4 regions of the Komagataeibacter oboediens genome follow, and region 2 is predicted to be linked to each of the others. Evidence: riboswitches for the same ligand, from Rfam matches in the RefSeq annotation. Region 2 holds a riboswitch; each other region holds the start of a gene.
The links. Region 2 has a riboswitch for cobalamin ahead of HNO79_RS16465 (TonB-dependent receptor plug domain-containing protein). Riboswitches for the same ligand answer to the same signal wherever they lie in the genome.

Region 1 (7,622 bases), on a different contig from region 2:
CGGCGATACACAGACCGTCGTGCTGCTGACCTATGCCCTGACACCGGGCACACAGCCCTCCATTCCCGCCAAGGGCGAAAAACCGGAATACTGAGACCAGGCAGAACAGACCTGACAGTCGAAACGTCGCATTTCCATGTCATGACACCCGGACAGGCCACAAAGCTGCCGCAATATAATTAATGATAAACTAACAGATTCGTCCTGACAGGCGGTACCGTACATGCCCTGACAACTATGTTCCGTCGGGCGACGACTACCCTTTATATTGTGAAAGACGCCATCATGCCGGACATCACACAGATTTCCTCTCCCCTTCTGGAGAAACTGCCCATGGCCGTGATGATGGCGGATGTATCGGGTCGGGTCGTGTATGGTAACCCGCGCGCCTGCGACCTGACCGGCTACACCCCCACGGATCTGGCTGAAACGCGGCTTGGCCGGCTTTTCCCCGACCAGACCGTCGATGTCACGACCCCGCTTGACCCGTCCCCATCGCAGGACAGGACCACGGCAGATGACGGCACCACCACCCTGCGCCGCAGGGATGGGCTGGGCGTGCCCGTACGCCTGTACCGTGACAGCATAAGCTGGGACGGCGCCCTGTATGAACTGGTTGCATTGCTTGACCTGACGGAAGAGGAACAGGCGCGCGAGAATGCTGAAATCAGCGCCCTGATCGTGCAGGCAACGGACCGGGGCATTCTGGTGCTGGACCCGCAATACCGCATTACGCACGCCAACCGCGCCATAACCGACCTTATGGGGATGGAGCCCGCGGCCCTGCACGATGCGCCCTTTGGCACCCTGCTTTCGGGGGGCGACAGCGATATCACGACCCTGCGGCAGTTCCGCCAGCATCTGGCGCGGCGCACGGGCTTTGAACTGGATATCCATACCCGCGGGCAGCAGGGGCGGGACCTGTGGCTGCGTTGCGCGGTCACACCGCATTATGGGGATGACGGTCGGCTTGCGGACATTATCGTCATCCTGCACGACATTACCCATGACCGGCAGTTACGCGAACTGCAGCGCGACGTGGTGGAGGCGCTGACCGATCAGCTGTCCCTGCGCGAACTGCTGGATTTCATGTGCCGCCGCATCGAACTGATCGCCCCTGACTGCATGGCGGTCGTCATGCTGGGCACGGGCGGCGTGCTGCGCACCGGCGGACATGGTGGCCTGCCCATGCCGGTCCTGCAGGCGTTCGACGGGCTGGAAGCCAGTACGGCGGGCGGGGCCTGTGGCACCGCAATCGCCACGGCGCAGGAAGTGGTGGTGCCCGATTTCACGACGGAAACCCGCTGGCCCGCCCTGCGCACCGTGGCGGCCCGGCACGGGATTGCCGCGGAATGGGCGGTTCCCGTCATCCTGCGCAATGGGGACGTGGCAGGCAGTTTTTCCCTGTATTTCCGCGCACCCGGTCAGCCGGGGGCATGGCACCGGCGCATTGTCGGCGCCTGCGTGCATCTGGCCATGCTGGCCATTGAACAGCAGCGCAGCCGGGATTCAATCATCCGCCTGTCCTATACCGACCGGCTGACCTGCCTGCCCAACCGCATGTGGCTCAACCGCCGCCTGCAGGAACTGGCTGCCCGACCACCGGCAGCGCCGCTCAGCATCATGGTCATCGACCTCGACCGCTTCCGCAAGATCGTGCAGGCGCTGGGACAGGGACGTGCCGACCAGCTTCTGCTGGAACTGGCCACCCGCCTGCGCAACGCAATGGTGGGGCGCGACGTGCTGGTGCGCACGGAAGGCGATGAATTCGTAGTACTGACGGAAGAAAATGCACCCGATGTCACCCTTCTGGCGGAACGGATCATCCATAACCTTGAGGACCCGTTCACCGTTGATGGCATTCCCGTCAGCATTTCCGGCAGCATCGGCATAAGCACCTTCAGCGACGAGGGGCAGGATGCGGAGGAATGCCTGCGCCAGGCCTATACCGCGCTGGCGCAGGCCAAGAAGGCGGGGCGATGCTGCTACCGCTTCTTCCACCCATCCATGAACCGGCAGGCGGATGACCATGTCATCCTGGCCTCCGCACTGCGTGAAGCCATTGCTGACAGCCGCCTGACGCTGGTGTACCAGCCACAGGTCAACCTGCGCACGGGCGAACTGCATGGCGTGGAAGCCCTGTCACGCTGGGATGACCCGGTACTGGGCATGGTGTCACCGGGACGGTTCATTCCCGTGGCGGAGGAAACGGGGCAGATCCGTGCCCTTGGCGCGTGGTCGCTACGGGTCGCATGTGAGCAGATGGCGGACTGGATCGCACGCGACATCCCGGTGCCCACCGTATCGGTCAACATGTCCGCCATCCAGTTCCAGGATCCCGAACTGGTATCGCAACTGGCGACCATCCTGCACCAGACCGGCGTGCCGCCGGAACGGCTGATCGTGGAACTGACCGAAACCGCCATGATCGAGAATTTCGACCAGACCGTGACCACCGCGACCGCCATCCGCAACCTTGGCATCGGGCTGTCGATGGATGATTTCGGCACCGGGTATTCCAGCCTGTCCAACCTGGCCAGCCTGCCCATAAGCGAGGTGAAAATCGACCGCAGCTTCATGAACGGCTTTGGCAGCACCGGCAACGTGCGGCAGGTGGTGACCGCCATCATCCGCATCGGGCACACGCTGGGCATGACCGTCATTGCCGAAGGCGTGGAAGACGCCGCGCAATGCGCGGGGCTGCGGGATATCGATTGCGATGTGGTGCAGGGATATTATTTCGGGCGTCCGATGACGACGGCGTCCCTCGACACGTGGATCAGGGAACGCAGGTCCGAAACCGTCCCGGTCGCCTGACACGTACCATAACCCAGAATTTTCGCCGCCCCGCCCCTGTCGTCCATACGGGACGGGGCGCATGCCGGCATGGAAAAAGCCGCCACGATCCAGTAACAGTCCTGCGGACCCCGTTCGTGGGGCGTGCAATCCGTGGGGCGGCAGACCTTGAATTACAGACACAGCTATCACGCCGGCAATTTTGCCGATGTCATGAAACATGTCGTGCTGGTGGCCCTGATCGATGCGCTGCGTCGCAAGCCGTCCGCGTTTTCGGTCCTCGACACGCATGCCGGGATCGGCATGTATGACCTGTCGGGCCGCGAGGCACAGGCAACGGGGGAATGGCATGGGGGGATCGGCCGCCTGCTGGACGTCCCGTCCGACCCTGAGGCACCGGCCTGCATCGGGGAATGGCTGGATATCGTGCGCGCCACGATCGCGGCGCATGACGGGCAGATGTTCTATACCGGCTCCCCCGCCATTGTGGCGGACATGCTGCGACCGGGCGATACACTGACCTGCTGTGAACTGCACCCCGAGGACCAGCGCAGTCTGCGCCGCCTGTTCCGCAACAATCCCGCCGTTTCCGTACATGGTCGCAACGGATACGAGGCCGTCACCGCCCTGCTGCCCCCACGGCAGGCAAAGCGGGGGCTTGTACTCATGGATCCGCCCTTTGAACGGACGGATGAGTTCCATACCCTTGCAAAAGCCATCATCACAGCACGCCAGCGATTTGGTAATGGCATCATCGCCACGTGGTATCCCATCAAGCATCGCGCGCCCACACATGCCTTCCACAACGCGCTGAAGGATGCGGGACAGCGCAACCTGCTCGCCCTTGAACTGACCCTGCGGCCACCGCTGGACCCGACGCGGCTGAATGGCAGCGGACTGCTGATCGCCAATCCGCCGTTCCGGTTCGAGCAGACCGCGCGCGCCATCCTGACCACCCTGTGCCGCTATCTGGGTGATGGGGAAACACAGGCCGAAGTGGAATGGGTCGTGCCCGAATAAAACGGTCCCGGCCGCCTGTATGCCGGTAACGGGCGATGATAGGGTGGCCTATCCGTGTTTCCCATCGTCCAAGGTTTCCTTCATGCCTGCATCGTCCCCCCATATCGCCGTCATCGGCAGCACCAATATCGATTTTGTCGCGCATGTCGAACGCTTCGCACAGCCAGGCGAAACGCTGCATGTCCATGCCTCCACCACCGGGCTGGGGGGCAAGGGCGCCAACCAGGCCATCGCGGTAGCGCGGCTGGGACAGGACGTGGCGCTGGCGGGCTGGACCGGAACGGACATGCTGGCCACCATGGCGCGCACCACGCTGCAACAGGCCGGAGTGGATACGCACTGCCTTATGGAAGACCCCGCGGCCGACACCGGCCGGGCCTTCATCACCATAAACCATGCGGGGGAAAACCAGATCCTTGTGGATGGCGGAGCGAACATGGCGCATGGGGCGGAGGCCTGCCCGCTTCTGTCGCCCGTCCTGGATCATGCAACGCTGGTGATGATGCAGATGGAAATGCGTCACGCGCTGGTGCTGGCCATGGCCCGCACGGCACGGGAACGGGGCATACCCGTCATGCTGGACCCCGCCCCGGTCCCCGCGCGTGGCCTGCCCGCCGAACTGTACCCACTGGCGGACATCATCACCCCCAACGAACGCGAAACCCGCGACCTGACAGGCATCGAACCCACGGATGAGACGACCGCCCTGCAGGCGGCACAGATCCTGCATGCCCGTGGCACGCGCACGGCCATCATCAAGCTGGGGCACCGGGGTGTCGTATATTCCGCGCCCGATGCGCAGGGGTTCGTGTCCCCCTTCCGCGTCAGGGCGATTGATACGGTGGCGGCGGGGGACTGTTTCAATGCGGGACTTGCCAGTGCACTGGCCCGCGGGGCGGCCATTGGGGAAGCAGTACGCTTCGCCGCCGCATGCGGTGCACTGGCCACGACCCGTCCGGGTGCCGCGCAGGCCGCGCCCACCATGGATGAGGTGGCGGACCTGCTGGACCGACAGCCTCCGGCCTGATCTTGCCTAATGGACTGTAAACGCTATAGTCCGGGCCATAAGTCAGCGGTCCCGTGCAAACGGGTTGGAAAGGGAATGCTGTAAACCCCGGCGGGATATCATATCCGGGGGTGGAGTCGGCAGCTGTACCCGCAACTGTAAACGGAGAGTGTTTCATCTGCTGCCGCCCTGCGGCAACCACTGGCTCCGGCCGGGAAGGGAGATGAAATGCAGCGACCCGTAAGCCAGGAGACCTGCCGCTGTCCTTTAACGATATCGTCGGGCGGGCTGACCGGAGATGGGCATGAGACATGAACACGACCAGCTAGCATTCCGTCCCCCCGTACCAGCAGTGGCCTGCCCGGCGGGTCGCCCTTTTCCGGCCCCATATGGCCGGACCCATCCTGACGGGATGTCTTTTCATGAAAGTCCTTTTTTCCGGCCCGGCACAATATGGCCGGATGCGAACCCTTTTCCTTTCATCCGGCCTTCTGTCCTGTGGCCTGATCGGCACGTTCGGTTCCTATGCCCATGCACAGGTCCAGACACAGATTGCGCAGGACCGCGTCCGCCTAGGTAATTCCACCCCGCTGATCCAGCAGATCGACCCGGCCACGGTGCGCGATTCAGAACGCGCGCAGGCCGATGCGCAGCAGACGGTAACGACAGACACAGGCACGGATAACGCGCTGGATACCAGCGGCAACCTGCTGGGCAACATGTGGGGTGCACGCCCGTGGCTGTACAAACACGGCATCAGCTTCGACATTCAGGAAGTCGATGAAGTCTGGGGCAACGGTACCGGTGGCACGCCAAGCACCAATGGCGATGGACAGGGATCGGGCACCGGCCCTGCATATGACGGCGTGACCATGCCCACGCTGACCATCGATACCGAAAAACTGTTCGGGCTGAAGGGCGGCCTGTTCAATGTCAGCGCGCTGCAGACGCGCGGACGTTCCATTTCGCAGGATCACCTGAACAATTTCAACCCGATCAGCGGGTTCGAGGCTGACCGTTCCACCCGCCTGTTCGAACTGTGGTACCAGCAGTCGTTCCTCAAGGGGAAACTCGACGTCAAGATCGGCCAGCAGGCCCTTGATACCGAATTCCTGATCAGCGATTACGCATCGCTGTACCTGAACGCCAATTTCGGCTGGCCCATGGCCCCGTCAGTCAACCTGTATGGCGGCGGCCCGTCATGGCCACTCTCCTCGCCCGCCGTGCGGATCCGTTACCGACCCGGCGAGAAGTTCACCTTCATGTTCGCCGCTGCTGACGACAATCCGCCAGGCAACCGCTATAACTCGCTACCCATCCAGCAGGCCACGGGCGCAGTACTGGGCAGCAACAGCGATCCCACCAGCCAGACCTATAACGGCGCCAATGGCACAAACTTCAACATGGGCAATGGCGCGCTGCTGATTACCGAACTGCAGTACGCACTCAATCCGCAGCCCGCCGATACGTCCAACGTCACAAAAAATCCCGGCCTGCCGGGCGTCTATAAACTGGGCGGATATTACGACACCGCCAGATTTCCCGATTACCGCTACAACAACATGGGGCAGGCCCTTGGCGGCCCCAATGACACCACCGGCATCCCGCGCTGGGACCGGGACAACTGGATGGTGTACGGCATCATTGACCAGATGATCTGGCGGCCTTCCATCCAGTCCACGCGTTCGCTGGGTATTTTCGTGCGCGCCACGGGCAATGGCGGCGACCGTAACCTGATCAGCTTCGCCATTGACGCGGGCCTGAACCTGAAGGCCCCGTTCCGGGGACGTGACAACGACACGATCGGGCTGGGCTGGGGCATTGGCCGCGCCAGTTCGGGTGAGCGCCAGTATACCCGCAACGTGGCCCGGACCGGTACCGACAGCCTGGTGCCGGGCAATGAAAACCACCTTGAACTGACCTATCAGGCGCAGGTTACGCCGTGGCTGGTGATGCAGCCGGACCTCCAGTACGTCTGGCATCCCGCAGGCGGCGGCAGCGACCCGTCCTATCCCTACCGTCGTACCGGCGATGAGGCGATTTTCGGACTGCACAGCAATATTACATTCTGAAGGGCGCGCCCTTCACTCCCCGCCCGTACTGCTGTTTGCATTCGCAACCCCCGCCATCCCGACAGCCAGATGCCAAGAGAAGACAAAAGCACAGGGCGGTATTGAAAATTTACATTGTTGTGAGGTACGGGCCCCTTCTATACGCCTGAATGGACAGGCACATGGCTGGGTCCCGTGCCGCATTGCAAAAGGAAAAAACCGTTGCGCCGTCTTGTTGCTTTATGTCTCCCGCTTGCCATGGCCGCCTGCGCGCAGCACACCCCCCGCCCCATGGTGAACTACTGCCAGCAGCCCGGTGTGGCTGCCACGATCGTGGGGATTGCCAACCAGGGCACGCCGGCCGCGTCCCCCGCCGTCCGGTTTGAAGACGGGACGGTCAAGAGCGCCGTCTATAACGACCATATGCAGGTCATGGCCTGCCATGGCAGCCTGGTGCGCAAGGATGGTACCCGTCAGGACGGTATCGCCGTCGCCCGCCTGCCGCACATGCGCACGGGGTGGAAGGAAATCTGGAGCACGAGTGCCGCCAGCCACCAGTGGATATCGGATGCGGACATAGAAAAAAACAGGCAGAACCGGTACGCCGAATATTACGAACATACGCCGCAGGCCTGCAAACCCTACGCGCATGACCTGTTCTACGGCACGCAGAAGTCGGACAAGGAAACGGAACACCTGCGCGAGACGCTGTATGACTGCCTGGCGGACCATGACGTCAAGCCGCTGCG
Region 2 (7,622 bases):
AGACGCGATGGCTGATATCCCACAAGCGGCCGCAACAGATGTGGCACCACCAGCCCCACAAAGCCGATCGCTCCTGAAACCGCCACGCATGAGCCGACGGCTAGCGCCGCGCCCAGCACGATACGCGTCTGGACGCCGCGCGGGCCATGCAGCTGGAAGCCAAGGCTTGCGGCCACATCCTCCCCCAATGTCAGCGCATCCAGCGCACGCCCCGCGGACAGCATGAGCAGCGTGCCACACACCACACCCGGCAGGCAGATCCAGACATGGGTAAAGGTCCGGTCCGTCAATGACCCCATGAGCCAGTGCATGATCTCGAATGACGCATAGGGGCTGGGCACAAGGTTCAGCACCAGTGCTGTCAGGGCTGCGGCAAAACTGCTGAGTGCAGCCCCCGCCAGCAGCAGCACCAGCGTGCCACCACGTCCCACCAGTCCCATCAGCACGGCCGCCGCACACAGCGCCCCCGTCAGCCCACCCAGCGGCAGGGCCGCGATGGACACCTGCATGAGGCCGGTATAGAACACGCTGACCGCCCCAAGTGCCGCTCCACCTGATACCCCCAGGATGCCGGGATCGGCCAGCGGATTGCGTAGATAGCCCTGCAGAACCGCCCCCGACAGGCCAAGCGTCCCGCCCACCAGGATGGCCAGCAGGGTACGCGGCAGGCGCAGGCGCTCCACAATGATCGCGCCTGCGGTATGCCGCCCGGCCAGCAGGTCCGCCAGTGCATGTGAAAACATGATGCGGGTTTCTCCCCACATGAGCGAGGTAACAAACAGCCCCATGACACCAGCCAGAAGCATGACGTTCAGCAGCATGGTTTGATGGGCAGGTTTCATGGGGCGGACATTTCAAGGTTGTGCCGTGCGTTACGCAGCATGACGACACTATCCAGTGTCTGTGGCAGGCCACACAACCAAAGCCGTGCGGGCAGATCCAGATGATGCGGCCCGGCAAAGGCCTGCTTCAACGCCGGGTGATCCAGCATGGACTGTGCAAGGGACGTTCCCTTCCCCGAACGGTCAAGGATCAGGAGATCGGGTGGCCGTGCAATCAGCAGTTCCATGGAAAAACGGGAAGATGACTGGTGCCCCATGATCGTTGCGTAATTACGAAAGCCGGCATGGGCAAGGACATCATCCGGAAGCGAGCCCTTATGGGTGACAAAGCCGTTGGCCGCATAGACGGCTGCTGTGGGATCGGTGGAACCAGGCTCGACCGAAAGGGAGGCCAGGCGCGTGGCAAAGGCCATAGCCAGTTGCTGCCCACGCTCAGGAACGCCGATGGCGTTGGCGACCGTCATGATCTGGACCGGAATATCCGTCAGGGATTGGGCGGGTGGCAGGGCTACAACCTGTGCGCCCCCTTCCCGCCCCGCCTGCATCGCGACGGCCGCGGTATAGATGCCACCCAGCACGACATCGGGATGGGATGCCACGATGCTTTCCGCCGTGGGTCGCAATACGGGAGCCTGTCGTGCCTGTTCGCACAGCACCGCGCTCCAGCAATCCCGGGCGAGCGGCGTAATACCGACGATCTGGCCCGGTTCGGCCAGCAGCAGCAACAACTGGTCGGTGCAGAGATTAAGCGAAGCCACGCGCGGGAGAGCCCATGCCGGTGCCAACGGGACACAGGCAAGGAAACCGGCCATCATCCCTGCGACCACGCTTTTCATGTCAATAATTCAGCATGAAGCCGCCATAACCGGCGCGACCAGGCTGCAGATAGCCGATGGGATCCTCGAACTGGCGGTTCAGCAGGTTGTCGGCGCGGGCATAGACGGAAACGTAGCGGTTGATTTTGTAATTGGCAGCCACGTCGATGGTGAAATAACCATGCCCCTTGGCGCATGTGCTGCAGGACTCGCTGCCAATAACCGGCAGATCACGCCAGCCACTGGTATACAGGATATTGCCCGAAAAGGTCAGGTCGCGAATGGGGGTCCATGTCGTATTGAAATTAAACTTGTGCTGGGGACGGCGTTGCAACTGGACGTCGTTCGTCTCATCCCGGGCGTGGGTCCAGGTATAGCTCAGGTTAAATTCCAGATTGCTCAGCGCCTTCCAGTTCAGGAAGGCTTCCACACCATACATCCGCGCCTTCGCCACATTGGCGTAGGAGTAGTTGTAGTCATATGATGAATCAATCGAAAGCGAGGACTGGATCAGGTTCCTGACCCGGTTGTCATACCAGGTTGCGCCGAAATTCAGACGGTCATGCAGCAGTTTCTGCTCAACACCCGCGTCATAGCCGATCAACTGTTCCGCCTTCAGGTTGGGATTGCCCTTTTCCGAATAACCCACACCCACCTGATTTGCGAATAACTGATACAGCGAAGGACCATGAAAACCGGAACCGGCGCTGGCCTTGATGATGGTTCCGGTGCCCGGCACATGGATTGCCGGGGCCACGCGCCATGTCACGTGGTTGCCGTAGCGCGAATTGGCATCATAGCGAATATTGGCCGCACCATACAGAATATGGTTCCAGTTCCCCTGATACTGCCCGTAACCTGCGGTCGTATCCATGCTGGCGGATGTATCGTATCCGCTGTCCCACATGCTTGAGGCCGTATGGCTGGTATTGAACGTATCATGGAAATGTTCGGCACCGATCAGAAGCTGGCCATACTGCTTGAAATTGAACGTGCCGTGCCAGTCCACCTTAAGTCGGCTGGAACGGTAATAATCCGGGTCTGGATTGACCGGGCTGCCGTAACTCGTGCCCGTCTCCGTCCAGCGGTTGCGGTTGGTCATGTAGCCAAGGCCAAGCACCTGATCAAAAAGCCCGTGAAAGGAAACCAGATGGGCCGTCCCGCGCACGATGGCCTCGTTCTGGTTGTTCTGTTCCCGCACACCCTTATCACCATACAGATTTTCACTTTGCAGGTCATACAGAGAGTAGGAATGATAATTGCTCTGTATCAGCCGTGCGGTCAGGCCAAGATCGAAATTATGGGTGACGTCATAACCCAGCCTGATATTGACGCCACGGTTGTCATTCCGGTTGCCTTCATGCCGCTGCTGCCGGTTGGCCCCATAATAACGCTCGATATAGGAAGGGATATTGTTGAACCCATCCATCCGGTAATGGGAGAATTCTACATTATAATGAAAACGTCCCTTGCTGCCGCGTGCGCCAAAGGTCTGATTGAAGGTACCATACCCACCGCCTTCGATACGGACAAACGGCTTGAAACGGCCCTGCCCCTGTGCCGTGGTAATGTCGATAACCCCCGCCATGGCGTCGGCGCCGTACAGGCCGCTCTGAGGCCCACGCAGTATCTCGATCCGGCCCATGCCGTCGGTTACAAACTGACCGGCATCGAACATGCCATTGGTGGAACTTCCGTCATTGATGTCCATGCCATCCAGGCGGACCTTGACCTCGTTGGAATTATTACCACGCATGAAAATGGATGACGTGCCCCCTGGGCCGCCTGTCTGGACCACGTTCAGGCCCGGTTGGCGTGCCAGAATATCCGTCAGGCTGCGCCGCTGCTGGGTCTGGATCTGCTTTTCCGTGATGATGGTCATGCTGGTGCCGATATCATCGGTGGAGGTCGGCCGACGGGCTGCACTGACGCTGATCAGTTCGGGAAGACCCGTATCCCCCAACGAAACAACGGCTTTCGATTTTTTATTCTCGATGACGTACTGGTTGGCGGACTGTTTTTGCGGCGCGTGCTGTCTGACTGAATCATCGGCACGCGCCACTACAACCCCCATGGTCATCAACGTGGTGGAAGCAATCAGCAGATTACGGAATAGGATCATCTGGTTCAGGTCTCGCGGTCACATCATCGTTGCCACGAGAGCGCGCTGCCACAGGATTTCCGATCTGCACGGAATCCTGTAACACCACACCGTCAGGACACCCCGCCCGACAGTTCCCGGTCGCAACCATCATGACGGCAGGTCTCCTGGCTCACGGCGTAGCGTCCTGCACAACCTTCCCGGAAAACCGCGGTTTCCAGTGGCCCGGACCATGACATCCGGTAATGCAAGGACAGACCGTTTACAGTTGCGGGGGCAGCCGGAGCATTGGATCGCAATCCGCACTCTGTTCCCTTTTCATCCCCCCGAAAGGGGACACCGTCGGAACGGTTCTGATCGGATGGGATGTTCTTGTCAACCCGCATTCAATCTTTCAGTATCCTGTCAGGATTGCTGTTATTTTCAGCCTGATTGATGAATCACAGGATATTTCCGATGAAACGTATCACGCCTTCCATGCTGACTTCACTGGCGCTGGATCTCCGTAACGGCTGGAGCATTGGAACATTTGGTGCGATCGGCGAATTCCATCATGTTCCGGATGATAGGGTCTGCCTCACCCCATGTCCTGACGGGCTGGAGATCGTCACCCAACGCGGTGCCATACGCATTAGTCCCAGCGAACCCTTGCATGCCCTTGCGTGGGACTCTCTCGTCGGAAAAGGCAGACGCTGGCGGCATAGCATGGCGTTATGCGGCCCGTTACAACTGACTGCGAAGCATACCCTGAAGGTTCTGGGAAAGGATGCGGACGCTGTCCGACCAGAGGATCGTGATGCGTGGCTGATTGATCTTGGAATTGGCGTGGGTCAGGTCCGGATGTGTGTAAGGACAGAAAATGCCCGCCTGGTTGAAGCCCTTGCTGTTGATACGGATGACCCATTGGCCGTCGTCACGGCTGCATTTGCGCTTCTGATGGAAGCCCAGCCCCACAGGGTCATGCTTTCGCCTGCTGGCAGGCTGGAGGTCTACCAACCCATTCCCGCGCCTGATGGAGACTCTCCACTCGGTGCCCATACCCACCTGCTGCCAAAACTGGTGAAGTTGAAACGGTCCTGCTCTGCTCTCGATCCCATTCCGGAAGGCTGGCAGCCTTTCCTGACACTTCATCCGGCGGCACCGTTCCGACCGTCCGATGATGATTCCCATGATTATGACCGGCTTGCCGATCTATCCTTTCTGCCGTTGCTTGAGGAATTCGGCATGGAGGAAGACTTGCAGGTTTCAGGCACATTCCAGGCCCATGTTCGTCAACATGGAACACCGGAAAATCTGAAAATACCCGCTACAAGACGTGGTCGCGCGCGCATGCATATCGAACTGCTTCGCATGGCAGCGCGGGCTCACGAGGGCATGGAGCGATTTGTGCCTGCCGACACGATCAAGAGCGCTACGGACTGCGGCTGATTCCATGACAGCGATCATGTTGCAGGGCACGGGATCCGATGTCGGAAAGTCCGTTTTGACGGCAGGTTTATGCCGGGTTTTCGCTAACCGTGGCCTGACGGTCCGGCCTTTCAAACCCCAGAATATGTCGAACAATGCCGCCGTGACGGTAGATGGAGGTGAAATCGGTCGGGCGCAGGCCTGCCGTATTGCCCCTTCCACCCTTATGAATCCGGTCCTTCTGAAACCGGAAAGTGATCATACAGCGCAGGTTATCGTCCGTGGACGCGCAAAAGGACACCTGCACGCTTCGAATTTTATCGGTGGCCGGGCCGCATTCCTGCCCGAGGTTCTGACCGCCTTCAGGACATTATGTAGCCAATCCGATCTCGTGATTGTCGAGGGCGCGGGCAGCCCGGCGGAAATCAATCTACGTCAGGGCGACATCGCCAATATGGGCTTTGCCAGAGCCGCGAATGTTCCGGTCGTCATGATCGGCGATATAGACCGGGGCGGCGTTATCGCGTCACTCGCCGGTACCCATGCTGTTCTTGATCCAGATGACCGTGAGTTGATCAAGGGATTCATCGTTAATCGCCTCCGGGGAGACGCCAGCATTTTCCAATCTGGGTATGACTTCATAGAAAAGTTTACCGGCTGGAAGGGGCTTGGCGTTCTTCCTTGGATAGACAGTATACGTGAACTGCCTTCTGAAGACAGTATTCCTGAAGATGTTGACTGTTCCGCGGCCTCACGGATCGAGATAGCCGTCCCCCTTATGCCCCGCATTGCCAATTTCGATGATCTTGATGCGCTGGAAGGTGAAACGCATGTAAAGATCACACGGATCCGGCCCGGGCAGCCCCTTCCCGCGTCCGCGCATGTCGTGTTCCTTCCTGGTAGCAAGGCGACAATAGCAGACCTGCAATTTTTCAGGCGGCAGGGATGGGATATTGATCTGGCGGGACACGTCAGGCGGGGTGGATATGTATTCGGTCTCTGCGGTGGCTATCAGATGCTGGGACAGACCATAAATGATCCCGACGGAATAGAAGGGAACCCGACCACGATACCAGGACTTGGACTTCTGGAGGTTGATACCGTTCTGACCCGTGACAAGCAGATCAACCAGACTTCAGGCATGACGCTTTCCGATAGCGCGCGATTCAGCGGCTACGAAATTCATTGTGGGGAAACAGTTCGATCACATCACCGGGTCATGCCCCTAATCAGATGCGACGACGGACGGTTGGACGGAGCAATAAGCCCGGACGGTCGTATTGCAGGCTGCTATGTGCACCGTCTGTTTGACATGACTAGCCAACGCGCGGCATGGCTGGACAGATGGGGCGCACGCTCCGATGGACTGGATTACACAGCGCGGGTGGAACGCGCCCTTGAAACCGTTGCTTCCACCATGGAAAGCAGTCTGGATATTGAAGGGTTACTGGCTATTGCCAGATGATCTTCTTTCCGTCTCAGGGCCTTGGTTCGTCAGGGCATCCAGACAAACAGGACAGAGACACCCTGCCTGAGCATCCGTCGGAACCGGCAGGCCACGGGGCTTTTCCATGCACCAGCACGCACCTTCAGGCTGACATGAAAAATCAGCACCGCACTTTTTACACTTTATCATTCTGCGCCTTCCCGTTGTTACCATGACTGGATCAAACAGTCAGTCCGCTGGTTTGGCGTTCTGTCCGGGCCATCTCATGATGGAGGGCATGCCAGTGTGCAAGATTGTTTTTGGCTTCCTGCACGAATGCCGAACGACGAACGGCCTTGAGAAACATACCCTGAACCAGACGGCCAACTCCGTATGTGGGCCGTTCAAACTGGATAAGCAACACTGCCCGATGATCCGATGTATTGTTCTGGACTTCATGAGGGTATGTGTCGTCAAACAGGATACATTTTCCATCCTGCCAGCATAACATTTGATCGTCTATCCGTATCCAGCAATCCCTGTAGTCCTGCGGCACCTGTAAACCCAGATGACAGGTTAACAGCCCTTTGGTCACTCCATTATGCAGCGGAATACGCGCACCAGGTTCAAGGAAAGAAACAAAGGCCGAGTTCAGTCCGGGAATGGCCGCAGCAAACCGTGCTGTGCAGGGCATCCGCCGGCAGTTCTCCAGAACGCAGTTCCCGTAGCCGTAAAGGAAAAATGACTTCCATCTTGTATCGGGTGCAATACGCGTATGGTCTGGCGAAATATCGCGCAGAGCGGGAAAACTGCTTACCCCATGCGTCATAAGGATCCTGAATTCCTCTATAATCCGGAACGCCCGCTGTTCCATGTTGGAAATCCATGGGAAAAGACTGGTATCAAGAACTGGCGTATCGGGAACAAGGGAATTGTGTGCAATCAGCGTGTTTAATAGAGGCCGCACTTTTTTACCAACCCGAATGATAAATGGCCGACTAGCAACAGCATCCGACATGAAATCTATCCTT
Region 3 (7,622 bases), on a different contig from region 2:
GCGCTGGGCGGGGGGAATCGACGTTGTAGGTGGCGAGACGCTGGCCGCGATGTGCGCCTCCATCCAGTACGGGGGCACGGTGGCGGCATGCGGGCTGGCGGGCGGGCTGGCGCTACCGATGACAGTGGCGCCGTTCATCCTGCGCGGCGTACGCCTGCAGGGAATCGACAGCGTGATGTGTCCGCGTCCGCGCCGCATGACGGCATGGGCCCGGCTGGCGCGCGATATCGATCCCACACGACTGGAAAGCATGCTGCACGATGCCCCCCTGTCCGACGCCATTGCCATCGCGCCGCGCATCCTTGCCGGTCATATCCGGGGCCGGACCGTCATCACCATCAACTGAACCACCCGGGGCCACGCAATAAAAAACGGCATGCCCGCAGGGGCATGCCGTCCGTCACCCGCCATCGCGCAACCATGGCACGACGCCGTGCCTTCAGTGGCAGGGGAAACCCAGCAGGTGACGGCCATCATGCACGAATTCATGCACGTAATGACCGGAAATAAGGGAGGTCGCCCCCTGCTCCGCTCCGACGAAATACAGCAGCAGGGACGCCAGAACCAGCCCGAACACACCCCACGGCAACAGGTCGCGAACCGGGATGGAAACCTGCGGCGCGGCGACAGCGGCGCTGGACAGAACGGATGTATCTTGGCTCATTGACTGGAAACTCCCTGGATCACATGCGACCCGGGGCAGCATGTGGGCGACGTGCCGCGTCAGGCCGTCCTTCCCATAACCGGATCGGGGCGCATGTTTCCAAAAACGGCATGGAAGGTCAATCACTCCCTGTGCATATCCCACCCCTTCCCCCCGTGCGCGGCCACTGCGCATGACCCAGACCCTGACCTGCATCGCGCTGCCTGCCGCCGGGTGCATGCGTCGCGGCATTTTCCCGAGACGTGATGAAATCCCGCCCCTGCCCACCGGTCTGGCGCGGCACATCGGGACGGCCGGGCAGATCATGCTGCCCCCCGCCCTTCTGGCCGCGTGGCCTTCCACCGCCACCGGCACGGCCTGCCCGCAGGCGGCTCTGACCGCGCCGGACATGGGCGCATGGCACGGGCAATCGCTGAAGGACCTGCCGCCTGACGACGTGGCGCGCTGGGTTGCGGATGCCGGTTTCACCCCGCCGGGGGGTGAAAGCCGGGCTGCGCACCTGCATCGCATGACCCGGTGGCTGGATGCCCTGCCGCCTGCGCCCGCGCAGATCACGGTGCTGACGCATGCCACGGTGGTCCGGGCCATCGTGGTGGCTGCCCTTGGCGGAAGCGCAGCCATGCTGTCACGGCTGGATATCGCCCCCCTGACCCGGTCCCGCCTGACCCGCCATACGGCATGGCGCGTGGCCATCAGCGGCGCACCGCTGCCATGACCGCATGGCATGCGCCCCGCACCGGGTTCCTTTGACAGTGCCGGGACCGATCGTCTAAATCCGCCGGTGATGGTTCCCCCTTCCGGGGGAGAATAGGGAAGACGGTGCGCCATACCGGCAAGTCCGTCGCTGCCCCCGCAACTGTGGGTGGTGATGTCCCGGCACGGTCCATGAAAACATGGACCGGCATACGCCACTGGCCCCCTTCACGGGACCGGGAAGGCCGCCGGGATCGGGGGTGCGGCCGCACCCTCCGCCACAAGCCAGGAGACCTGCCATCATGCCACGCCCTGCCGGCGGGCATAACAGGACCGAATTCGATCGCATGGCCGGCGGGGTGCCCGGCACGCGACAGGCGACCATCCCGCCCCATGCCGGGTGACGCCGCCATGACCGTGCACCCCGCATTCAGCTGCCACGCGCAGCACCGCCGCGAAAGGGCACGGACCGTCATGAGCATTCCCGCACCACCCGAGCCGACGGATGAGACCGGCCCCGTTCACCTGCATGTCTGCGTGACCTGCCGCCGTGGCCTGCCCGCGTCCGACAATCCGCCGGGACGGCAGCTGCATGACGCCATGCAGGCGCTGGCGGCGGACAGCCCGCAGGTCGTGGTACACGAGGTCAGCTGCCTTGCCGCCTGCAATGACGGCTGCACCGCCGTGGTGGCCATGCCGGGCAAATGGGGTTGGCTGCTGGCCAATCTCGGGCCGGAGAAGGCGGATGACCTCATGACGTATGTCGCGGCCTACGGCGCATCACGCAGCGGCACCGTCATGCCGTCCCGCCGCCCCGCCAGCCTGTCGGACATGGTGCGCGGCCGTTTCCCCGCATCCCTTTTTTCAGGAGCCTGATCGCCATGACCCCATCCACCACGGCCCGCGCGCGGGTGCCCGTTACCGTCATCACCGGTTTCCTGGGGGCGGGCAAGACCACGCTGCTGCGCCATGTGCTGGCCAATGCGAAGGGACAGCGCATCGCCATTGTCGTCAATGAATTCGGCACGCTGGGCATTGATGGCGATACGCTGCGCGCCTGTGGCGTGGAAGGCTGCCGCGACGAGGATATTGTCGAACTGACCAATGGCTGCCTGTGCTGCACGGTGGCAGATGACTTCCTGCCCACCATGGAGGCGCTGCTGGACCGTGATGCACCGCCCGACCATATCGTGATCGAGACATCGGGGCTGGCGCTGCCCAAGCCGCTGCTCAAGGCATTTGGCTGGCCCACCATCCGCACCCGCATGACGGTGGATGGCGTGGTGACGGTCGTGGATGGTCCCGCGGTCGCCGCCGGCCGCTTTGCCGACGACCCCGAGGAAGTCGCCCGCCAGCAGGCCGCCGACCCGTCGCTGGACCACGACAACCCGCTGGCTGAAGTATACGAGGACCAGCTTCTGTCCGCCGACCTGGTGGTGCTGAACAAGACCGACCTCATGACGCCCGCGCAGGCCGACGCGGTGGAATCGTCCATCCGCGCCGAGATCCCGCGCGTGGTGAAGGTGGTGCGCGCGACCGACGGACAGGTGGACCCCGCCATCCTGCTGGGGCTTGATGCCGCAGCGGAAGATGACCTTGACGCCCGTCCCTCGCACCACGATGCCGAAGGCGGCGAGCACGAGCACGATGATTTCGAAAGCTTTGTCGCACCCGTGCCCGAACAGGACAGCGTGGAAGATTTCGTCGCGCGGCTGAAAACACTGGCTGAACGGCATGACATCCTGCGCATGAAGGGCTACGCCACGGTGCGCGGCAAGGCCATGCGCCTTGCGGTGCAGGGGGTGGGCAGCCGTTTCCGCCACCAGTTCGACCGCGCCCTGCCCAAGGACGCGCCGCGCACGGGCAGCCTTGTGGTCATTGGCCAGAAGGGGCTGGACCAGTCCGCCATTACGGCTTCATTGGCGCAGGGCTAGACGGCAGGCAGACTGACGGGAACGGGGCAGCGCCATGCATCTGCTTGCACGTGAGGTCCGCACGCTGGATGACGGCGCGCAGGCGGAAGACCTGGGGCATGCCCCGGCTGATATCGTGTTCCTGTCCTTTTCGGACAGTGACCTGCTGTGCCTGAGCGCCGCCCACGCGGCACAGGACGCGCCTGCCGCGACCCTGCGCATGGCCACGCTGTCGCGCCTGCTGCATCCCATGTCCATCGACCTGTACGTGGCCGATACGATCATGGACTCGCGCTGCGTGGTGGTCCGGCTGCTCGGCGGCGTGGAATACTGGCGCTACGGGGCGGAAGAGCTGTCGCGCGCGTGCCGGCAGGGGGGCATTCCACTGGCCTTCGTGGCGGGGGACGGGCGCGATGACCCCCGCCTTGCCGCCCTGTCCACCATGCCGGAACGCATGCGCGCCCGCCTTGACGCGCTGCTGCGCACGGGGGGCACGGCCAATATGGAAGCCGCCCTGCGGCTTATGGCGCATCTGGCAGGTCGCTGTGCGGATGACGGCACCGCTCCCGTTCCCCTGCCACCCGCCGATGTGCTGCATGAAGCCGACCCGGCGCTGCCGCTGCGCGCCATGGTGGTGTTCTACCGCGCGCACCTGCTGGCCGGTGACATCGCACCCGTTACGCAGCTGGCAGCGCAACTGGCGCGCCACGGCATGGGGGCGGACCTTGTCTATGTCACATCGCTCAAGAACCCTGACTCCGCCCGGGTGGTGGCCGCACGGCTGACGGCCTGCCCGCCGGACGTCATCATAAACGCCACCTTCTTTTCCGCCCGCGCAGGGAATGACAGCCGTTCCCCGCTGGATCTCGCGGGCGTGCCGGTACTGCAGGTGCAGCAGCCGGGCATTCCCCATACCGTATGGCGCGACAGCGTGCGCGGCCTGTCGCAGGCCGACCTGGCCATGCAGGTGGTGCTGCCTGAACTGGATGGCCGCATTCCCGCCTGCCCCATTTCCTTCAAGGAAGAAACCACCCCCGGCCTGCCCGCGCGCCATGAACCCTATCCCGATGGCATCACCCTGACCTGCGCACGCGCGGTCGGATGGGCGCGGCTGGGGCATGAAGCGCCCGCCGCGCGACGGGTGGGGATCATCCTGTCCGATTATCCCGGCGCGCAGGGTGCCCCCACGGGACAGGCGGCGCATGCCGTGGGGCTGGACAGTTTCGCAAGCCTTGAACACATCCTGCGCCTGCTGCGCGACGCCGGTTACGATACGGGTGATGCGTCCCTGCCCACGGCGGATGCACTGGCCCACATGCTGGCGCGGGCACCGGCGCGACCCTTCGTTTCCGTCACCACCTACCGCCAGTGGCTGGGCGCACTACCCGCCACATTGCGCGACGCACTGGCCGCCTGCTGGGGCGCGCCGGAAGAGGATCCGGCAGTAACCGATGGCCGGTTCTGCCTGCGTCATGTCCATCTTGGCCATATCCTGATGGCATTGCAGCCCGATCGCGGGGCCACGACCGACCGGCATGCGGGCTATCATGATCCCGACACGCCACCACGCCATGCCTATGTCGCGTTCTACCTGTGGCTGCGCCATGAACGGCAACTGGACGCCATGGTGCATCTGGGCACGCATGGCACGCTGGAATGGCTGCCAGGCAAGGCCGCGGCCCCGTCGGCCACGTGCTGGCCATCGGTGCTGGTTGGCGGCATGCCGGTCATTTACCCCTTCATCGTCAACAACCCTGGCGAGGCCGCCGCAGCCCGGCGCAGGCTGGGGGCGGTCACCATCGGGCACATGACGCCGCCCATCGTGCCTGCTGGTTCAGCGGGGGCCGATACGGGCGACCTTGAACGGCTGATTGATGAATATGCCGCCGCTGACGGACTGGACCGCAGGCGGGGCGCGATCCTGCGCGGGGACATCCTGCAACGCGCCGACAGCCTTGGCCTGCTGAATGAAACCGGCCTGACCCGCACCGATGACGAGGACGAAGCCCTTGCCCGGCTTGATGCCTATCTGTGTGACGTAAAGGACCTGCAGATCCGCGACGGACTGCACGTATTCGGCAATCCGCCGCCGCGCGCGACCGAACTGGCGCAGGCCATCGCACGGTCATGCGGCGGGGTGGCGACGGACGACATCACCACCCGCCTGCTGGCCTGCGGCCCTGCGGAAAGCGCGGCGCTGCTGGCGGCGCTGGACGGACGGTTCGTCCCGGCGGGGCCGGCGGGCGCGCCCACGCGGGGCCGGGCCGACGTACTGCCGACGGGGCGCAACCTGTACGCCATGGACCCGCGCGCCATTCCCACCCGGTCCGCCATGGTGCTGGCGCAGCGCACGGCGGAAGTGCTGCTGGAAGGGCACCTGCAGGATCAGGGCGAGCCGCTGTGCAGTCTGGTCATTGACCTGTGGGGATCGGCCAGCCTGCGCACGGGGGGCGAGGACCTTGCCCTTGCGCTGCTGCTGATGGGGGTGCGCCCGGTATGGGATGACGCATCAGGACGGGTCACGGGGATCGAGGTCATCCCGATGGCGGAACTCGACCGTCCGCGCGTGGATGTGACGCTGCGCCTGTCGGGCCTGTTCCGTGACGCTTTTCCGGGGCAGATCGCCCTGTTTGAACAGGCGGTGCAGGCCGTGGCCGCACGTGGTTTCGAGGCCCCCGGCCTCAACCCGCTGGCGGCACAGGCGGCGGGGCTGGACGGGGCGACGCTGCAGGCCGCGACCGCACGCATGTTTGGCGCGGCGCCCGGCAGTTACGGCACGGGGATGGAAGACCCGCTGGCGCGTGGCACATGGTCAACGCGTGACGATCTGGGACAGGCATGGCTGGATGGGTCGGCATGGACCTATGGCGGCAACCGCGAGGGACAGCGCCAGCCCGACGCGCTGGCCGCGCGCATGGCGGGGGCGGCGGTCGTGCTGCATGTGCAGGACAGTGCCGAAACCGACATTCTGGAAAGCGCGGACATGGCCACCCATGAAGGCGGCATGGCCGCGGCGGCCAGCATGCTGGGCAATACGCCGCGCCTGCTGCATGGCGATACCTCCCGCCCCGATGCGCCGCGCCTGCGGGCCACGGCGCAGGAAGTGGCCCGGATCACGCGCGGACGGCTGACCAACCCGGCGTGGCTGGCGGGCATGCGCCGCCATGGCTACCGGGGCGCTGCGGACATCGCACGCGGGGTAGAGGCCCTGCATGGTTTCGCCGCAACCATGCCTGCGCGTTTCGACCGGCAGTTTGACCTGACCTTCCACGCCGTGCTGGACGACCCGGACATGGATGCCTTCCTGCGCCACGCCAATCCCGACGCGCATGCCGCCATACGCCGCCTGCTGGCCGATGCGCTGCGCCGCGACCTGTGGCGGCCGCGCAGCAATTCCGCGGCCATGCTGCTGGATGATACACGGCCATGACCACGCCACCCGCCATACGCGGCTGGTGTCCCGGCCTGCACACTCCCATGGAAGCCGCCGATGGCTGGCTGGCCCGCGTGCGCCCGCCACTGGGCCGCCTGTCCGGGACACAGGCGCGACAGATCGCCCGCGCCGCCACCATGCATGGCAATGGCCTGATCGAACTGACCAGCCGGGGCAACCTGCAACTGCGTGGCCTGACGCCACACAGCGCCCGCGCCTTTGCCCGCGACATGCACGCGGCAGGACTGGCCAGCAGCGATGCCGCGACCGAGGCACGGCGCAGCCTGCTGCTGTCGCCACTGGCCGGGATCGACCCGGATGCGGCACCCGATGCGCTACAGGTGATCCGGGCGCTGGATGCCGCCCTTGCCGGTGCCGATACGCTGTGTGGGCTGCCCGCCAAATTCGTGGTGGGCGTGGAATGTGGAGGATATATCCCCGCAGGGACGCTGCGCGCGGATATTGTCGCCCGCGCCACGAATGGCGGGTGGCTGGTGGTCTGTGGTGATCGCGCGCTGGCCTGCGCTGGACATGACGTTCCACCCGTTGCTGTCGCGCTGGCGCATGCGCTGGCGGCAGCATCCCCCGCCGCACGGCCCCTGCGTGATCCCATGCTGGGCCGGGTCGCCTTTGCCCGCATCGGGCGACAGAATACTATGGCCGCCCCACCCGCGACCCGGCACAGCCCCCGGCCTGCAGGACCCCTGCCCGGTCACGCCATGGGCGCCGTGCTGCCGCCCGGTCCCGTTACCGCCCGCATGTTCGAAGACATTGCGCAATGGTGCGATGACCACGGAAATGGCCATATGCGCGTGGCCCCGTGGCGCGCGATCGTGCTGGAACAGTGCGCGGTGCCCCCCGCCCTGCCCGGCCTGATCACGCACGCGGATGACCCACGCCTGCGCATATGGGCGTGCAT
Region 4 (7,622 bases), on a different contig from region 2:
GATTATATTGTGTCAGGGGAGTGGTAGGGTAGGGCCTTGCTGAATATCCATCGTCAACAATGACGCAGGCTCCCGTCGGTTGGCTGGTCCGGTATGGGGTTGGGATAATGATCCATGTTCAAAAATAGGATGGATGGCAGGTACGGAATCAGGTGAATAGTTTATTGCCGCAACAAATCAATATTTCATTTTGTCCAATATATTTATTTAACAATTATTTCAATAAATGAAGTTATTCGAATTTATATTTTCATTATTATTAATAAACTTGAAAATGAAATATAATTATTAATGCTATGTCTCTATAAAATGTTCATAAAATCTGTTTATGTAACGATATACACATCTGAAATGCGTTTGTAGTCAAGTTCTTGAACTGGCGGGGTCTGACGATCCTGAAGACCGTTTAACAAGTCTGTTTATGGAATAAACTGTAAATCTTCAGAAAATGTCGGCTTTCAAAAAGGCCGATACCCAGAAATTTTATGATCTTTTTATCAATCAGGCGTTCCCGCACATCCTGTTGTCGCGGGTGAATGTCCGATCTTATGCCTTTCCACCCACCGGATATTGGCGTCATGGTGGAGGATGAGATAACGGGCAAGGGGAATGGATGCGCGCCCGGGCCGTCTGGTTTTCCTGGAACGTGTGAAAAGGACCCGGGGTTCCGGCAGTAAAACCGCCCCCACCATATGCATGATGGGGGCGGTGCGATCCGGTATTTCAGGCGAACGCTTCGTCCCACGTTCCCTGTGTCGCGCCCCGGCTGTATTCCGTTGCCCGGTTTTCGAAAAAGTTGGTGTGCTCCACCGCGTTCATCATCTCGTCAATCCACGGCAGGGGATTGCTGGGTACGTCATAGATCGGATCGAGTTCCAGCCCGATCAGGCGGCGATTGGCGATGAAGCGGATATACTGCTTGACCTCATCCGCTGACAGGCCCTTCACCGGCCCCATGCGGAAAGCGAGGTCGATGAAGCGGTCCTCGTTCTCCACAATTTCACGGCAGGCCAGGTGGATGGCATCCGCCACGGCGGGCTTGTCAATCTGGCGACCAAATTCCTGCATGTAGGTCTTGAACAGGCGCGTGATGCTTTCAACGTGCAGGCTTTCGTCACGCACGGACCATGTCACGACCTGCCCCATGCCCTTCATCAAATTATGGCGCGGGAAGTTGAGCAGCATGGCGAAGGACGCGAAAAGCTGCAGCCCTTCGGTAAAGCCCGCGAACACTGCCATGGACAGGGCGGTATTATAATGGTCGTCCATGTTGAAGCGTTTAAGGAATTCGTGCTTCGCGGCCATTTCCTCGTATTCAAGGAAGGCGGCATATTCGGTTTCCGGCATGCCGATGGTGTCCAGAAGGTGGCTGTAGGCCGCCTGATGGATCGATTCCATATTGGTGAACGCCGAAAGCATCATCCGCACTTCGGTCGGCTTGAAGCGGGGCATATACAGATCGATATAGGCGTTCTCGACCTCGGTATCCTGTTGGGTGAACAGGCGGAAAATCTGGGTGACCAGATATTTTTCCGTCTCGGACAGGTTGTTGTTCCAGTCCTTCACATCATCACCAAGGGGAATTTCCTCGGGCAGCCAGTGCAGGGACTGCTGGGTTTTCCACGCCTCGAACGCCCATGGGTAACGGAACGGTTTGTAGACCGGGCTGGGGGAAAGAAGGTTGGGTGTGTCTGTGCTCATGATCCACTTCTATAACCCAAAAAGTATCCAACGTCAGGTGGATTTCCACGTCGCGCGCAGCCGGCTTCCGCCGGGGAAACAGTGGGCAGATTGCCGTTCCCACGGTATGGCAAGCTGCTTTTTCCGGCTGTTTTTTATCTTCAGGTGCGGCGCTGAGGACACACGGCACGGACCGTGGCCACGGTTTAGGAAAAAATGACGTGACCAGCCCCAGCGCCCGCGTTGGCCGCGCGGATCCGGGTTGACAGGGCTGGCCCATCCGATCAGAACCCTGCTGACGGTTCCCCTGCATATAAGGGGTGAAAAGGGAACGAAGTGCGGATTGCGGTCCAATGCTTCGGCTGTCCCCGCAACTGTAAGCGGTATGTTCCCCGCATTACCGGACATAAGGTCCGGGCCACTGGAAACCGCGGTTTTCCGGGAAGGTTGTGCGGGAGACGACGCCGCAAGCCAGGAGACCTGCCGTCATGATGGTTGCGACCGAGACCTGTCGGGCGGGGTGTCCTGACGGTGTGGTGCCACGGGTTTTCTTATGGATCGGAAACCGGGTGGCGGCGCGCTCTCGTGGCAACGATGATGTGACCGCGAGATCCAGACCTTATGACCATTTTCCGTGATTTTCTGATTGCCTCGACGGCATTCATGACACTAGGCGCCACGATGGCGTATGCCGATGTGCCCATCGGGAAGGATACACCAGAAAAACCATCCGTGAAGCAATACATCGCTGGCAATGGCAGTATGAAAGCCATTGTCACGCCCGACAATGCCGGCCTGCCCGAACTGATCAGCGTCAGCGCCGCGCGCAGGCCGACAGGGGTGGATGATATCGGTACCAGCATGACCATCATCACCGAAAAGCAGATCCAGACCCAGCAGCGGCGCAGCCTGACGGATATCCTTGCACGCCAGCCCGGCCTGAACGTGGTGCAGACGGGCGGGGCGGGCGGCACGTCGTCCATTTTCCTGCGCGGCAATAATTCCCGCGAGGTCAAGGTCCGGCTGGATGGCATGGACATCAATGACGGCAGCAATACCACCAATGCCTTTGATGCCGGGCAGTTCCTGACCGATGGCATCGGTCGTATCGAGGTCCTGCGTGGCCCGCAGAGCGGCCTGTACGGCGCGGACGCCATGGCGGGTGTTATCGACATCACCACGGCACAGGGGCAGGGACGCTTCAGGCCATTCGTCCGGATCGAAGGCGGCGGGTACGGAACCTTCAACCAGACCTTCGGTGCGCGAGGCAGCAGGGGGCAGTTCCATTATAATGTTGAATTTTCCCATTATCGTATGGATGGGTTCAATAATATCCCGTCCTATATCGAACGATATTATGGCGCGGACCGCCAGCAGCGGCACGAAGGCAACCGCAATGACAACCGCAGCGCCAATATCAGGCTGGGCTACGACGTGACCCATAATCTTGACCTTGGCCTGACGGCGCGCCTGATACAGGGCAATAACCATTCCTATTCACTGTATGACCTGCAGGCTGAAAATGCGTATGGGGATTCAGGGGTGCGGGAACAGACCACCCAGAACGAGGCCATCGTGCGCGGGACGGCGCATCTGGTTTCCTTCCACGGTTTTTTTGATCAGGTGCTGGGCCTTGGTTACATGACCAACCGCAACCGCTGGACCGAGACCGGCACAAGCTACGGCAGTCCGGTCAATCCCGATCCCTATTACTACCGTTCAGGCCGGTTGAAGGTGGACTGGCACGGCACGTTCAGTTTCGGGCGGTACGGGCAGCTTCTGGTGGGTGCCGAGCATTTCCACGATACGTTCGATACCAGCCATACGGCATCCAGCATGTGGGACAGCGGGTACGATACATCCGCCAGCATGGATACGACCGCAGGCTACGGGCAGTATCAGGGCAACTGGAAGCATATCCTGTATGGCGCTGCCAACATCCGTTACGACGCCAATTCGCGTTACGGCAACCATGTGACCTGGCGCGTGGCACCCGCGATCCACGTTCCCGGAACCGGCACCATCATCAAGGCCAGTGCCGGTTCGGGTTTCCACGGCCCTGCGCTGTACCAGCTGTTCGTCAATCAGGTGGGGGCCGGTTATTCGGAAAGGGGCAACCCGGACCTGAAGGCGGAACAGCTGATTGGCTACGACGCGGGCGTGGAGCAGAAACTTCTGCATGATCACCTGAATTTTGGCGCCACATGGTATGACAACAGGGTCCGGAACCTGATCCAGTCCGCCGACTGGTATGATTCGTCGGGCAACTTCAACGGCACCTTTGACAATGTTGCGAAGGCGCGGATGTACGGGGTGGAGGCTTTCGTGAACTGGAAAGCGCTGGACAGTCTGGAATTCAATCTCAGCTACACATGGACCCATGCGCGTGACGAGACCAGTCATACCGAGCTGCAGCAACGTCCCCAGCACAAGTTCAATTTCAATACGACATGGACTCCCGTCCGCGACCTGACATTCTCGGGCAATATCCTGTATACCAGCGGCTGGCGCGACCTGTCGGTGCTTGGCTCCAATAATTGCAGTGATTCCAGCATCTGTGCCAAGGGGCACGGCTATTTCACCATTGATGTGGCGGCCAATTATAAAATCAACCGCTATGTGTCCGTCTACGCGCGGGCGGACAACCTGCTGAACCGACAGTTCGAGGAACCGGTCGGTTATCTCCAGCCCGGTCGGGCGGGGTATGGCGGCTTCATGCTGACGTACTGACATGAAGGGGGTCATGGCAGGCATCCTCGCCGGTATTCTTGGCTGTGTCCCGATCGCACGGGCGCAACCCCTGCCGCGCGTGATGTCCGTGAATGTCTGCACCGACCAGTTGCTGCTTCTGCTGGCCGCGCCGGGGCAGATTGCCGGCATAACGCCACTGGCGCGCGACTGCTGGAATGCGGTGCTATGTGAACAGGCGCGGCAGGTTCCCGTCCTGCGCCCGACCGCGGAAAACGTTGTGACGGCCCACCCCGATGTCGTGCTGGGGGAAAGCTATACCGCGGCGGTCGCACTTCAGGTGGCGCGGGACAGGGGGGCGCGGGTGCTCGTCCTGCCGCCGGCACAGGCGCTGGCGGATATTCCCGATCAGATCATGGTGGTGGCCCGCGCCATTGGCGCTACGGCGCGGGGGCGGGAATTGGCGGGGGCCTTTACCAGCCGCCTGGCAGCCCTGTCAGTCGGGCGCGGCCCCACCGACCCCACGGCCGCGATTTACGCTGCCAACGGGTTTGTCACGCGCGCGGGGTCGTTGCCTGATGATGTGCTGGCCCATGCCGGCCTGCGCAATTATGCTACCGTCATGGCGCAGCAGACATCCGCCCGTCTTTCCATGGAAATGCTGATCGCCCATCCACCTGGCCTGCTGGTCCTTGACCGTTCGGGGCAGGGGACATCCCTTGCGCAATCCATGCTGGACCATCCGGCGCTGAAACAGGCCTTTGCCGGGCCACATCGTCTGGATCTGCCCGCGCGGCTGTGGTTGTGTGGCCTGCCACAGACACTGGACAGTATCGCGATGCTGCGCGCCGCGCGTGACAGACTGGAAACCGCACCGTGAAACCTGCCCGAAATGCCCTGCTGCTCAATATCGTGCTGCTGGCAGGGGTTGTGGCCCTGTCTGGCTTGTCGCTGGTATGGGGGGAAACCCGTATCATGGTCTGGCAGGCGCTGGCGGATATACTGGCGGGACGGCATGGTGCAGGTGCCATTATCGTGGAGCAGCTGCGCCTGCCCCGCGCGCTTTTGGCCATCATGGTGGGGGGAACACTGGGGCTGTCGGGGGCGGTATTGCAGGGGTATTTGCGTAATCCGCTGGCTGATCCCGGTATTCTGGGCGTATCGGGTGGTGCGGCGCTGGGGGCGGTGAGTGTGTTCTATACCGGGCTCATGCAGGTTTCCATCATGGCCCTGCCGCTGGGTGGGCTGGCGGGGGCGTTATGCGCGGTCGTCGTGCTGATGGGCCTGGTGGGGCGGGGGGGAACGTTGGTGCTTTTGCTGGCGGGGGCAGCACTTAGCAGTTTTGCTGCGGCCCTGACCGCGTTGGTGCTGAACCTTGTGCCCAGCCCGTATGCGTCATTTGAGATCATGCACTGGCTTATGGGATCGCTGACGGACCGGACCTTTACCCATGTCTGGATCTGCCTGCCCGGCGTGGTGTGCGGCACGCTGCTCATGCTGTCGGCCGGGCGTGCGCTGGACGCGCTGACGCTGGGGGAAGACGTGGCGGAAAGCCTTGGGTTCCGGCTGCATGGCGTGTGGGGTGTGCAGACGCGCATCGTGCTGGGGGCGGCGCTGTCCGTGGGGTCATGCGTGGCGGTTTCGGGTGCGATCGGCTTTGTCGGGCTGGTGGTGCCGCACCTGCTGCGGCCATTGACGGGATACCAGCCGTCGCGGCTGCTTGTGCCATCCGCGCTGGGGGGAAGCCTGCTGCTGCTGGGGGCGGATATGGTGGTGCGCGTGGTGAGTGTCGGCACGGAGCTTCAGCTTGGCGTGCTGACGGCGCTGGTCGGTGCGCCGGTTTTCTTCGCCCGGGTCATCATGCTGAAAAGAACCGGATCATGACCCTGTTGCAGGCGAATGGTGTCTCGCTCAGGCGCGGGGGGCGGGCTGTTGTATCCGGTGCGTCCCTGACGCTGGAAAAAGGCCGGGTTGTCGGCCTGATCGGGCCGAACGGGGCGGGGAAAAGCACGTTCATGCGCATGCTGGCGGGGCTGCAGGCCCCGGATTGCGGGCAGATCGACCTTCTGGGGCGCGACATAGGCCAGATTCCGCCCGGATTGCGGGCCAGACAGCTTGCCTTCATGCCACAGGACGGGGAAAAACCGCCCCCCATGCCCGTCCGCGCGCTTGTGGCCCTCGGGCGTCTGCCGCATGGGCAGGTGAACGCGGCGCAGGCAGCGCGCCACCCGGCGGTTGCGCACGCACTGGCGGCAACCGGCCTGCACGACCTGTGCGCCCGCCCGGCTAGTCACCTGTCCGGTGGGGAACGGGCGCGGATGAACCTGGCGCGTGCGCTTGCGACCGATACGCCGGTCATACTGGCCGATGAACCGATTGCCGCCCTCGACCCGGCCCATGCCCTGTCCATGATGCACCTGTTCCGCCAGCAGGCGGGACAGGGCAAGGGAATTGTCATCGTGCTGCATGATCTGGTCCTGGCGACCCGGTTCTGTGATGACCTGGTGCTGATGGACGGGGGCTCGGTCATCCGCCACGGGCCACCCGTGCAGGTGCTTGATGATGACATCATGCGCACGGTTTACGGCGTCACGGTCCGGCGCGTGGGGGATGCCATCGTGCCCTGGGCGCTGTGCCGGTAATGTCGTCGGCCTGCCGGTTGCGTTGCGATCGGGGCGGCGGTCGTACCCCGGTTCCATGCGCGGGCGAATGTTACAGGGGGCTATGCCGCGCGGCATCACTCTCAATGGCGCAGGCCGGGTCCTGCGGCCCGGCGGCATCGTGCCTGTGTGCCGCCAGTTCGCTGCGGGCCCGTTCCATATCCGCGCGGAAGGCGGGACTGCCGTGCATGGCCGCGATTTCGGCGGCGCCTACCATGTAACCCGCCTGAACGTCACTTTCCCAATGCACGCCGCATACGATCCGGCTTTCGCCGAAAACGCGGCCGCGCTGCAATATTGGTGTCGCCCGGTCGGGCAGCAGTTCCGCCAGAACCAGTGCGATGCTCCAGCCCAGCATGGTATGGCCCGATGGATAGGCCCCCGATGTTGCCAGATGGGTACGGTCACTTTCCGTGCAGATCGGCTGCCCGTTGCCAACAAACGGGCGGGGACGGTGCCAGTAGGCCTTGCTTTTGCGCATGTCGGGGGCTTCCGATACATCCATCGTATGGATCAGCGCCGCAAGGTGCGGCGTGGCGGTGGTGCTCAGGCTCTGGCCCGCGGCACAGGAAAATGCATGCAGAAGCGCGTCTT

Region 1: linked by a shared signal. The riboswitch ahead of HNO79_RS04070 (carbohydrate porin) and the one ahead of HNO79_RS16465 (TonB-dependent receptor plug domain-containing protein) in region 2 are both predicted to bind cobalamin.
Region 3: linked by a shared signal. The riboswitch ahead of HNO79_RS02330 (DUF1636 domain-containing protein) and the one ahead of HNO79_RS16465 (TonB-dependent receptor plug domain-containing protein) in region 2 are both predicted to bind cobalamin.
Region 4: linked by a shared signal. The riboswitch ahead of HNO79_RS08980 (TonB-dependent receptor plug domain-containing protein) and the one ahead of HNO79_RS16465 (TonB-dependent receptor plug domain-containing protein) in region 2 are both predicted to bind cobalamin.

What each region holds. Positions count from the first base shown of each region.
Region 1 is NZ_JABLUU010000003.1:86,732-94,353, reverse strand. Features, by position in the region: gene HNO79_RS04090 (cupin domain-containing protein) at 1-94, shown strand, start outside; gene HNO79_RS04085 (EAL domain-containing protein) at 286-2,817, shown strand; gene HNO79_RS04080 (23S rRNA (adenine(2030)-N(6))-methyltransferase RlmJ) at 2,965-3,816, shown strand; gene HNO79_RS04075 (ribokinase) at 3,899-4,843, shown strand; cobalamin riboswitch at 4,873-5,098, shown strand; gene HNO79_RS04070 (carbohydrate porin) at 5,284-6,894, shown strand; gene HNO79_RS04065 (hypothetical protein) at 7,096-7,622, shown strand, end outside.
Region 2 is NZ_JABLUU010000061.1:11,147-18,768, forward strand. Features, by position in the region: gene HNO79_RS16455 (FecCD family ABC transporter permease) at 1-821, opposite strand, end outside; gene HNO79_RS16460 (ABC transporter substrate-binding protein) at 839-1,678, opposite strand; gene HNO79_RS16465 (TonB-dependent receptor plug domain-containing protein) at 1,680-3,779, opposite strand; cobalamin riboswitch at 3,899-4,117, opposite strand; gene HNO79_RS17340 (DUF6925 family protein) at 4,215-5,186, shown strand; gene HNO79_RS16475 (cobyric acid synthase) at 5,191-6,630, shown strand; gene HNO79_RS16480 (aspartyl/asparaginyl beta-hydroxylase domain-containing protein) at 6,833-7,609, opposite strand; gene HNO79_RS16485 (Rieske 2Fe-2S domain-containing protein) at 7,615-7,622, opposite strand, start outside.
Region 3 is NZ_JABLUU010000002.1:83,761-91,382, forward strand. Features, by position in the region: gene acuI (acrylyl-CoA reductase (NADPH)) at 1-346, shown strand, start outside; gene HNO79_RS02320 (CbtB domain-containing protein) at 440-664, opposite strand; gene HNO79_RS02325 (histidine phosphatase family protein) at 837-1,379, shown strand; cobalamin riboswitch at 1,433-1,673, shown strand; gene HNO79_RS02330 (DUF1636 domain-containing protein) at 1,832-2,233, shown strand; gene cobW (cobalamin biosynthesis protein CobW) at 2,239-3,291, shown strand; gene cobN (cobaltochelatase subunit CobN) at 3,326-6,700, shown strand; gene cobG (precorrin-3B synthase) at 6,697-7,622, shown strand, end outside.
Region 4 is NZ_JABLUU010000008.1:122,925-130,546, reverse strand. Features, by position in the region: gene HNO79_RS08985 (ribonucleotide-diphosphate reductase subunit beta) at 724-1,701, opposite strand; cobalamin riboswitch at 1,963-2,182, shown strand; gene HNO79_RS08980 (TonB-dependent receptor plug domain-containing protein) at 2,302-4,410, shown strand; gene HNO79_RS08975 (ABC transporter substrate-binding protein) at 4,424-5,248, shown strand; gene HNO79_RS08970 (FecCD family ABC transporter permease) at 5,245-6,252, shown strand; gene HNO79_RS08965 (ABC transporter ATP-binding protein) at 6,249-7,010, shown strand; gene HNO79_RS08960 (acid phosphatase) at 7,081-7,622, opposite strand, start outside.